One region of the Kitasatospora sp. NPDC087271 genome, then DNA from elsewhere that is predicted to be linked to it. Evidence: riboswitches for the same ligand, from Rfam matches in the RefSeq annotation. Region 1 holds a riboswitch; each other region holds the start of a gene.
The links. A riboswitch is a leader RNA that binds a small molecule or an ion and turns the genes downstream of it on or off. The one in region 1 is predicted to bind cyclic di-AMP.
Positions count from the first base shown of each region.

Region 2: it holds a riboswitch for cyclic di-AMP, as region 1 does, so the genes downstream of both, ACIO9K_RS10030 (transglycosylase family protein) here and ACIO9K_RS00905 (hypothetical protein) in region 1, are expected to answer to the same signal.
Region 3: it holds a riboswitch for cyclic di-AMP, as region 1 does, so the genes downstream of both, ACIO9K_RS26755 (LysM peptidoglycan-binding domain-containing M23 family metallopeptidase) here and ACIO9K_RS00905 (hypothetical protein) in region 1, are expected to answer to the same signal.

Region 1 covers NZ_JBIUYQ010000001.1:212,154-215,395, forward strand. Annotated here, with positions in the region: gene ACIO9K_RS00900 (hypothetical protein) at 1-615, shown strand, start outside; gene ACIO9K_RS00905 (hypothetical protein) at 635-1,945, opposite strand; cyclic di-AMP (ydaO/yuaA leader) riboswitch at 1,948-2,114, opposite strand; gene ACIO9K_RS00910 (esterase/lipase family protein) at 2,381-3,242, opposite strand, start outside.
Region 2 covers NZ_JBIUYQ010000004.1:273,992-277,233, forward strand. Annotated here, with positions in the region: gene ACIO9K_RS10020 (SDR family NAD(P)-dependent oxidoreductase) at 1-139, opposite strand, end outside; gene ACIO9K_RS10025 (cytochrome P450) at 415-1,710, shown strand; cyclic di-AMP (ydaO/yuaA leader) riboswitch at 1,921-2,088, shown strand; gene ACIO9K_RS10030 (transglycosylase family protein) at 2,094-3,011, shown strand.
Region 3 covers NZ_JBIUYQ010000018.1:36,257-39,498, forward strand. Annotated here, with positions in the region: gene ACIO9K_RS26750 (MFS transporter) at 1-1,070, opposite strand, end outside; cyclic di-AMP (ydaO/yuaA leader) riboswitch at 1,383-1,565, shown strand; gene ACIO9K_RS26755 (LysM peptidoglycan-binding domain-containing M23 family metallopeptidase) at 1,568-2,527, shown strand; gene ACIO9K_RS26760 (DUF2470 domain-containing protein) at 2,798-3,242, opposite strand, start outside.

The DNA.
Region 1 (3,242 bases):
ATGCGGGGCGGGTCCGGGCAGGGCGGGTCCGGGCAGGGCGGGTCCGGGCAGGGCGGGTCCGGGCAGGCCAGCAGGCTCTGCGGATTCCGCGCGGCCTCGCTCGTCGCCGCGATGGCGGCCGGCTGTTCGGTGGCGACGCTTACCGCCGGCCCGTCCTGGGCGCTGCGGCGGCCCGATCCCCGGCCGGCGGTGGACACGGCAGCCACCACGGCGTCCCGCTCCGATCTGGAGGTGGTCAGGCTCGACCCGGACGCCGCCCCGCCCGGCGGCACCACCACCGTCCACGCCTTCATCGCCAACCGAGGCCCGGACACCACCGCCGCACCGTTCACCGTGCTGGTGACGCTGCCTCCCGGGGTCTCCCCGGAGGGCCCGTACTTCCCCGAGGACTGCGAGGTGCGGCTCAACGGCCGGCAGGTGCGCTGTGCCTTCCCGGCCGGACTGCCCCCGCTGCGCAGCGCGACCGCGCTGGTGCCGGTGCGCCTCTCCCCGGACCTGCGGATCGGCAAGCTCACCGGCGGCTCGGTCGCGGTGCGCGGCGTGGACGACCCGGACGAGGGGAACAACCGGCAGCCGTTCGACATCACGGTGGTCGAGACGGCTCCCGGTTCCTGACCCGGAAGCCCCGAAGGCCCTACCGGTACACGCGGACGTAGTCGGCGGCGAAGGTGATCGGGGCGGTGCCCTGCGGCGCCGGGTGGTACTTCCCCGCGCCGACCGACAGGTTGAGGATCAGGTACGCCGACCAGTTGGCGCCGACACCCTTGCCGTCCGAGAACACCTTGGCGCCGTTGACGTACCAGTCCACCGAGGTGGCGCCGTAATAGGTGCCGATGGTCACCCACTGGTCCTTCGCGACGGCACCGGCGTCGGTGTAGTACTTGGGGTTGCCGGGGTTGACGTGGTTGGTCAGCTCCAGCAGGTTCGGGTTGTCGGGGTGGTACTCGAAGGAGTCGACCTCCCCGTTGCCGTTCTTCCAGGTCCAGAAGGCCGGCCAGGCGCCGGAGCCGGACGGCAGCTTGACCCGGGTCTCGGCGTAGTCGCCGGTCCTGACCCGGAAGCCCTCGCTGGAGCCCTCGGTGGTCAGGAAGCCGGTGTTCCAGGCCTGCTTGCCGTTCTCCAGCGTGGTGGTGCCGGGCGCGGCGGTGAAGGTGGCGACCCCGTTCGCGACGCTGACGTTGTTCCTGTTCAGCAGGTCGAGCTTGTTGTCGTCCGGGTTGTGGTTTCCGTACTTGTACGCGGTGCTCTTGTCGCCGACCCAGCGCGAGCCCCAGCTGATCGGGCCGTTGAACTCGTCGGACCAGGTCAGCGACTTGCCGGCGACCGGGGATGCGGGGGTGCCGGCCGACGGGCTGGCGGTGGCGCTCGGGCTGCTCGGGCTGCTCGTCGGGGTCGGCTTCGCGGTGGGGGTCGCCGTCGGGGTCGGGGCGGGAGTCGGCTTCGTGGTGGGCGCCGGGGTCGGGGGCGGAGTCGGCGCCGGAGTGCTGGAGACCACCAGCTGCTGCGAGGCCAGGTTGTGCCAGGCCCCGCCGAGGTCCTGCCAGAAGCCGAACTGGGTGTACGTCCCGGCCGGCAGGGCGCGTGCGCCGCTGGTGAAGGACAGGCCGCTCGGGCAGATCTGCACGTTGGAGGCGTTGCCCGGGAAGTCGAGGTTCGCACCGGCCGCGTTCCGGACGCCCACGCCGACGGTCTTCGCGGTGAAGCAGGCCGAGGAGTGGAGGGTCAGCGAGGCGGTGGCGGCCTGGTTGGCGACCATGGTCGCCGGGGCGAGCCGGTCCTGGGTGACGGTCGGGGCGGTGGCGGCCTGGGCGCCGGAGACGGCCGGCAGGCCGAGCAGTCCGGCGCCGGTGACGGCGAGCGCTCCGGTGACGGCGAGGGCGGCGTTGCGGCCCCGGTGGGAGGGGCGGGCGTGGCGCGGCGCGCGGCGCCGGGCAGGCTGGTGCATGGCAGTGTCCTCTGCGACGCCTGCGAGGTGAGCTGTCGGATTCGGGCTGAGGCAGCCCGGCCGCCGGTGGAAGCGGCTTCACCCCTAGCCACGGCCCGCACGCGGGAGCGTACGGGCCGGGCGCTGACCTTGGTTCCCCCGCTCCCGTCCGCTGTGGTGCTCGGTTGCCGGCCGGCGGGTGGACAGGACTCGGCGTCCCGGCGGCGGGGGTCCGCGAGGGCGGACGACGGTTGCAGGCTAGGCGGGCCGTCCGTGAACGGACAACCTGCCCGGGCCGGTTGTCGCACAGGTCACAGTGGTGTCGATCAACGACGCTGCGTGGTGGATCAGTTGGGACGGATCAGCGGAGCCGTCGAGCTGCCGAACGACGGATCGGCGAATCGACGGGTCACGGGTCCACGGGTCCACGGGTCCACGGGTCCACGGGTCCACGGGTCAAGCGAGCCAGTTGTCGACCTGGCTCTCGGCCTCCGGCGCCCAGGCGAGTTCCAGGTGGTTGAGGCCGGTGAGCAGCCGGGTGCCGCCGATCGTCGCGATGCCGGTGGTGTCCAGGGCGCTCGCGGTGAACACGATGCCGTCGCTGGGCCCCCGGTTCTCGTTGAGCACGCCCGGGATGTCGGCGGACCCGCCCGCGAGCAGATAGGTGCGCACCGACGCGGGGACGCCCGCCTGTTGCAGCGGCGCGATCAGCGAACCGGCGTCGATCGCCGCCTGGATGCCCTGGCCGGAGGTGTAGAAGCCCTGGCCGCCGTAGTAGGTGGTCCACCAGTCCTGGGCGGTGCCGTCCACCCCGTACCGGCCGTCCCAGCGGGCGAGCAGCTGGCGCTGGCCCGGGTAGCAGTCGTAACCGCCGGTGGGCAGCACGCCGAGGCAGGGCTGCGCCGTGTAGGTGCCGTAGCAGGTCATGTAGAGGTGCGGGGACGGCGCGTTGGCGGTGCCGCCGCAGGCCGGCCAGCTCGCGAGGTCGAACGACCAGCCGTGCGCGTACACGTAGTCGAGCCCGCCGTTCGGGCCCCCGAGGGTGATCAGGCGGCGCACGTCGCCCGCGTAGGCCCGCCCCCAGGACGGGCGCACCGAGGACACGTACGCCCGGGCGGCGACCTCGCCCTTGCTCCAGGCCACCACGTCCACCTGGGGGACGCCGAGGCGGGCCCGGATCAGCGCGACGGCGTCGCCGACGGCCTGCGCCTGGAGCAGGTTGTCGCCCTGCTTGTGGGCGAAGCCGATGGCGAACACCCGGTGGCCGGTGCCGGCGAGGTACTGGGCGAGGCCGGTGGACGGGCAGGTGGAGGCACCG
Region 2 (3,242 bases), on a different contig from region 1:
CGAGGTCCTCGGCGACGCCCGCACGTTGGTCGGCGATCAGCACTCCGGCGGCGCCGGCGGCGGCGAACCGGCGGGCGAGCTCGGCTCCCGATCCGCCGTCGAGTACCGCGATGACGACGACTGCCCCGCTGACCCGCATGGTCTGCTCCTCCCTGTGGGCGACACCGCACCGGCGCCCACGATTTCTGCGGAGGATCGTAGGCAGGTCCTGACCCTCCGCAACAGGGATTACCCCTCAGGTGACCAGGGTCACGCCCGCCACCCGGCCAAGAGCTGTCCAAGAGCTGTCCACGGACCGTCCACGGGGCGTCCACGGAGCGTTGACGGGCCGTCCGCCGGGTGTCGACGATCCGGCCCCGCCGGTCGCGTCCGCCGGAGGCGGTGCGGCCCCGACCCACCGGATACGGTCGACGCATGCCAGTGCAGCCCGATCCCGCCGCCCCGCAGCTCTTCACCTGGGAGTTCGCCACCGATCCGTACCCCGCCTACGCCTGGTTGCGCGAGCACGCCCCGGTTCACCGCACGACGCTGCCGAGCGGGGTGGAGGCCTGGCTGGTGACCCGCTACGCGGACGCGCGGCAGGCGCTGGCGGACGGCCGGCTGTCGAAGAACCCGGCGCACCACAGCGAGCAGGCGCACCGCACCGGGCGGGTGGGAATTCCGGGGGAGCGCCAGGCGGACTTGATGACGCATCTGCTGAACATCGACCCGCCGGACCACACCCGGCTGCGCCGGCTGGTGTCGAAGGCGTTCACGCCGCGCCGGGTGGCGGAGTTCGAGCCGCGGGTGCAGCAGCTCACGGACCGGCTGATCGACGGCTTCGCGCAGCGCGGTTCGGCGGACCTGATCCACGAGTTCGCGTTCCCGCTCCCCATCTACGCGATCTGCGACCTGCTGGGCGTGCCGGCCGAGGACCAGGACGACTTCCGGGACTGGGCCGGGATGATGATCCGGCACGGCGGCGGCCAACGCGGAGGCGTGGGGCGGGCGGTGAAGCGGATGCGGGCGTACCTGCTGGAGCTGATCCACCGCAAGCGGGCGGATCCGGGTGATGACTTGATCTCGGGCCTGATCCGGGCGAGCGACCACGGCGAGCACCTGAACGAGAACGAGGCCGCCGCGATGGCGTTCATCCTCCTGTTCGCGGGGTTCGAGACGACCGTCAACCTGATCGGCAACGGCACGTACGCGCTGCTGCGCAACCCGGAGCAGCGCAGGCTGCTGCAGGAGTCGGTGGTGCGCGGCGAGACGGCGCTGCTGGAGACCGGGATCGAGGAACTCCTGCGCTACGACGGGCCGGTGGAGATGGCGACGTGGCGTTTCGCGACGCGGCCGCTGTCGATCGGCGGGGTGGACATCCCGGTGGGCGATCCGGTGCTGGTGGTGCTGGCCGCGGCGGATCGCGATCCGGCCAGGTTCGCGGACGAGAACACCCTGGACCTGGCCCGCACGGACAATCCGCACCTGGGTTTCGGCCACGGGATCCACTACTGCATCGGCGCCCCGCTGGCCCGCCTGGAGGGGCGGAGCGCACTGGCCACGCTGCTTTCCCGGCTGCCGGACCTGCGGCTCGCGGAAAACCCGGAGAACCTGCGCTGGAGGGGCGGCCTGATCATGCGCGGCCTGCGGGAACTCCCGGTCGAATTCACTCCGGAGACCCGCTCTCCGCACGCGCCGCCGGTCACGCCGACCGCCGCCCCGACACGCTGACGGCATGTCTCCGGCGGCCCGTGGAGCCAGGTCTGAACCCGCATTAATCCGGACATACCGCCGCCGTTGGTAGGCGATTGACCACGCGCCGTAATTTGTGTGTGATATCGGTGATATGAGCTTGTTATTGGTCTGATGATCTGTCTACTCTCCCTGGAGTTCGCAGCTGCGGACCTCGTGCGCGGAACGCCGAATCCTGCCCGCCGCGTCACGGGAAACCGACCAGACCCTGGGCAGGGGCGGGGGAACCAGGTTTGTTGCCGTTCCCCGACGGCTTGGGGTGAAGCCGCCCGAGCGGAATCGTTTCCGCTTTCGGCGGCCGGGCCACCTCCCGGTCCGAACCCGACAGCTCACCTCGCAGGCGTGCGGAGAGGGACCTCTTCATGCTGTTCGTTGGAACCGGCCGCCACCGCCGTCGCACCCAGACCGAGAAGGCCATCGCCGTCGCCGGTGTGGCCGGCGTCGGACTCGCGATGCCGCTCCTCACCGCCACCGGCGCCTCCGCCGCCCCGGCCTCCACCTGGGACGCCGTCGCCCAGTGCGAGAGCGGCGGCAACTGGAGCATCAACACCGGCAACGGCTTCTCCGGCGGCCTGCAGTTCACGCCCAGCACCTGGAAGGCGTACGGCGGCACCTCCTACGCCCCGCAGGCCAACCAGGCCAGCAAGGCGCAGCAGATCTCGGTCGCCGAGAAGGTGCTGGCCTCGCAGGGCCCGGGCGCCTGGCCGGTCTGCTCCCAGAAGGCCGGCCTGAGCAAGGGCGGCGCCCCGGCCTCCGTGGACACCTCCACGGACGCCAAGCCCGCCAAGCAGTCCGCCGCCAAGCCGACCCAGCAGGCGCAGGCCCCGAAGCCCGCCCAGCAGCCGGTCAAGCAGGCCGCCCCGAAGCCGGCCGCCCAGCAGCCCGTCCAGCAGGCCCCGCAGCAGACGCAGCCGCAGACCCAGGGCTTCTCCGGCAAGGCCGGCTGGGATGCCGACGCGAAGGTGTACTGGTACCAGAACAACGGCGCCTGGTACTGGACCAGCCACCAGAGCGTCTACCAGCAGTACGCGGGCCAGCCCGCCGCCCAGCCGCAGTACGCGCCCCGCGCCGCGCAGCCCGCGCAGTCCGCCCCGGCCGCGCAGCCCGCCGCCGCGCAGGGCGGTCACGACTACACCGTCCGGGCCGGCGACACGCTGTCGACGATCGCCGCCGCCCAGGGCGTGTCCGGCGGCTGGCAGTCGGTGTACGACGGCAACCGCGGCACCGTCGGCGGCAACCCCAACCTGATCATGCCCGGCCAGGTGCTGCACCTCGGCTGAGCGGCCCGGGCCCTGAACGGCCCGCGCCCTGCGGGCGAAGGGGGACGGGACCCGTCCCCCTTCGCCCGCATTCCCCCGTATTCGCCCGCTTCGATCGGGCAAGCAGGTGAACTACCGGTGGGTAGCCGGGCCACACGCTGAGACGGGACCGAGGCCAGCGCGGCCCCGGGGGCCGGGGCGGTTAGGCTCTGGTCGTAACGACTCCGCAATCGTCCCGCCGGCAGCACCCAA
Region 3 (3,242 bases), on a different contig from region 1:
GGGCCGGTGCGCAGCATCAGCAGCACCCCGGCGGCGCACAGCAGCGGACCGACGGTGAGCGGGATCCGGGGGCCGATCCGCTTGCCCAGCCGCCCGGCGCGCGCCGACAGGGTCAGCATCAGCACGGTGATCGGGACCAGGGCGAGGCCGGAGACCAGCGGGGAGAAGCCGGAGACGATCTGCAACTGCACCACCAGCAGGAAGAACACCCCGCTGAACGCCGCGTAGACGCAGAGGGTGACCAGGTTGACGGCGGTGAACAGCCGGGAGGAGAAGAGGCCGAGCGGCAGCATCGGCTCGGCGGCGCGGCGCTCGACCGCGATGAAGGCCGCGCCGAGCAGCAGGCCGATCGCGCCGGTGAGCCAGACCGCGGGGGACAGGCCCTCCCCGGCGGCGGTCAGCGCGTAGGTGATCGCGCCGAGGGCGAGCGCGGCGAGCAGCGCGCCGGGGACGTCGAAGCGGACGACGGCGCTCTCGTTCCGGCTCTCGGGGACGAACCGGGAGGTGACCGCGACCACGGCGGCCGCGAGCGGAAGGTTCAGCAGGAAGATCCACCGCCAGCCGGGGCCGTCCACCAGCCAGCCGCCGAGGAAGGGGCCGACCGCGGCCGACACCCCGCCGAGGCCCGACCACAGGCCGACCGCCGCCGAGCGGTCGTCCGGGTGGAAGACGGCTTGCAGCATGGCGAGCGAACCGGGGGTGAGCAGCGCCCCGCCGATGCCCTGGACGGCGCGGGCGGCGATCAGCACGTGGATGGTGGGGGCGGCGGCGCAGGCCGCGGAGGCGGCGGCGAACCAGAGCACGCCGATCAGGAAGACCCGGCGCCGGCCGTACCGGTCGCCGAGCGCGCCGCCGAGCAGGATCAGTCCGGCCAGGGTGAGCAGGTAGGCGTTGAGCGTCCACTGCAGGGACGCGAGGGAGGCGCCGAGATCGGTGCCGATGCGGGGCAGCGCGACGTTCACCACGGTGCCGTCGAGCATCGCCATGCTGGAGCCGAGCACCGTCGCGAGGAGGACCCAGCGTCCCCGCGAGGTGCCCAGGCGCAGTGTTCCTGCTTCGGAGGTGGCCACGGGCCGATCCTGCGCCCGTGGGGCGTACGTGACAAGGGTCACCGGGTGGCGTGTCGGTGGGTGCGCGGTGCGTGAGCGGGCGGGTGCGCAGCGGTGGCGGAATCGGCGCAGCGTCGTGGATCAGTGGCGCCGGGTGAATGGATTGTGCACGTACGGTGCGGCCGATCATTCGGAGGGTCACCGCAGCTCGGGGGGTTGTCGGCGGTTCAAGTGATCGACATTGCTTCACCCGAACGGATGGGTTTTAGTTCAGCGACCGCCCGGCCAGTCCGGACGGATCCACCGGGTGGAACGCCGAATCCTGCCGCTGCCCGGTGGCTCGCACCGAACTCTGTACGGCAGGAGCGGGGGACCCACAGGTAAGTCGCCGGACCGGAAACGGCACGCTTTCGCGTACCCGGATCCAGGGCCGGCTAGGGGTGAAGCCGCATGTGCGGCCGGGCAACTCCAGCCCGAACCCGACAGCTCACCTCGCAGGCGTCGGAGAGGAAAATTCCATGCCTGCACAGGCTCGTCGTATCGCCCTGCCCCGCGCCGCCCGCATCGGGATCGCCACCGCCGTCACCGGTGTCTCCTTCGCCCTGCCGCTCGTCACCGCGATGAGCGCCCAGGCCCACCCCGCGCCGGCCGCCGCGGTCACCGCAGCCCCGGCCGCCGCTCCCGCCGACCAGGCCCAGGCCTCGTCGCAGGAGAGCTACCGCGTCGTCAGCGGTGACACCCTGTCCCGGATCGCCGACGCCCAGCACGTCGACGGCGGCTGGCAGGCGCTGTACGACCACAACCGCGAGGTCGTCGGCGGCAACCCGGACCTGATCTTCCCCGGTCAGCGGCTCGTGATCGCCGGCCAGGCCGCCCCGGCCAAGCCCGCTGCCCCGGCGAAGCCCGCCCAGCCGTCCGCCCAGGACGCCGCGCCGGCCACCACCGCCGCCAAGCCGCAGGCCCAGCTGGAGGTCCGGACCGAGGCGGCCAAGCCGTCCGCCCAGCTCCAGACCCAGCTGCAGACCGCCGCGCCGTCCGCCACGGTCAGCACCGTCCCGGTCGCCGCCGCTTCCGCCTTCGTCGCCCCGCTGGCCAGCCCGAAGCTGGGCACGGCCTACGGCGTGGCCGGCTCGATGTGGGCCTCCGGCCACCACACCGGCCAGGACTTCGTCGCCTCCACCGGCACCCCGCTGCGCGCCGTCGGCAACGGCGTCGTGGTGAAGGCCGGCAACGGCGGCGCCTACGGCAACGAGGTCGAGATCAAGCTCGCCGACGGCCACTACGCCGAGTACGCGCACCTCTCCTCGATCGGTGTGAAGATCGGTCAGGCCGTCAAGGCCGGACAGCAGATCGGCCTCTCCGGCGCGACCGGCAACGTGACCGGCCCGCACCTGCACTTCGAGATCCGCAACGGCTCGGAGTACGGCTCGGACATCAACCCGGTCGCCTACCTGCGGGCCCACGGCGTCGCGCTCTGACCCGTACCGGATGTACCGGATGTACCGGATGTGCCGGATGAGGAACCACCGCTGCTACGGGGCGAATCGACCGCCCGGGATGGTCATGTCGGGTGACCGCTCGACCGGGTGATCGCCGCAGCAGTGGACATGGGCGCGGGACACGCCCAGGCCGGCCCGGCTCGCGAGACTTCTCTCGCGAGCCGGGCCGGCCGCTGTCGTTTCCGGGCCTTGGTGGGTGCCCCCAAGGCGAATTGACGATGCGTCAGGCCGACGCTCTGGTGGGCCGGTTCAGAGCCGGTGGGCGGGCAGCCCGTGCTGGGCGGCGGTCAGCAGCTCGTGCATCCGCTGCCCGAAGTCCTCGGTGTCGGCGGCCGGTTCGGGGAAGACCAGGCGGACGTCGCGGTGGCCGTGCGGGTGGTCCAGGCGCAGGACCAGGCCGTGGCGGTCCAGGGCGAGCGGGCGGACCTCCGGGTGCTGGGCGAGCAGGTCCGGGTCGAGCAGCCGGGTGAGGACGGCGAGGGCGTCGGCGTGGTCGTCGGCGAGGTGGGTGAGCATGGCGGCCTCGTAGCGGGCCAGCGGGTCGGGCGCGGCGAGGGCGAGGTCGCCGGCGGTGAGCGCGCCGGTGCCGTACGGGGTGGCGAGGACGGCGTGGGCGACGTCCACGCGCAGGTGGACGCTGAGGCCGTCGTCGGCGAGGTGGGCCAGGTGCAGTCGGCCGGCCAGGGTGAGGCGG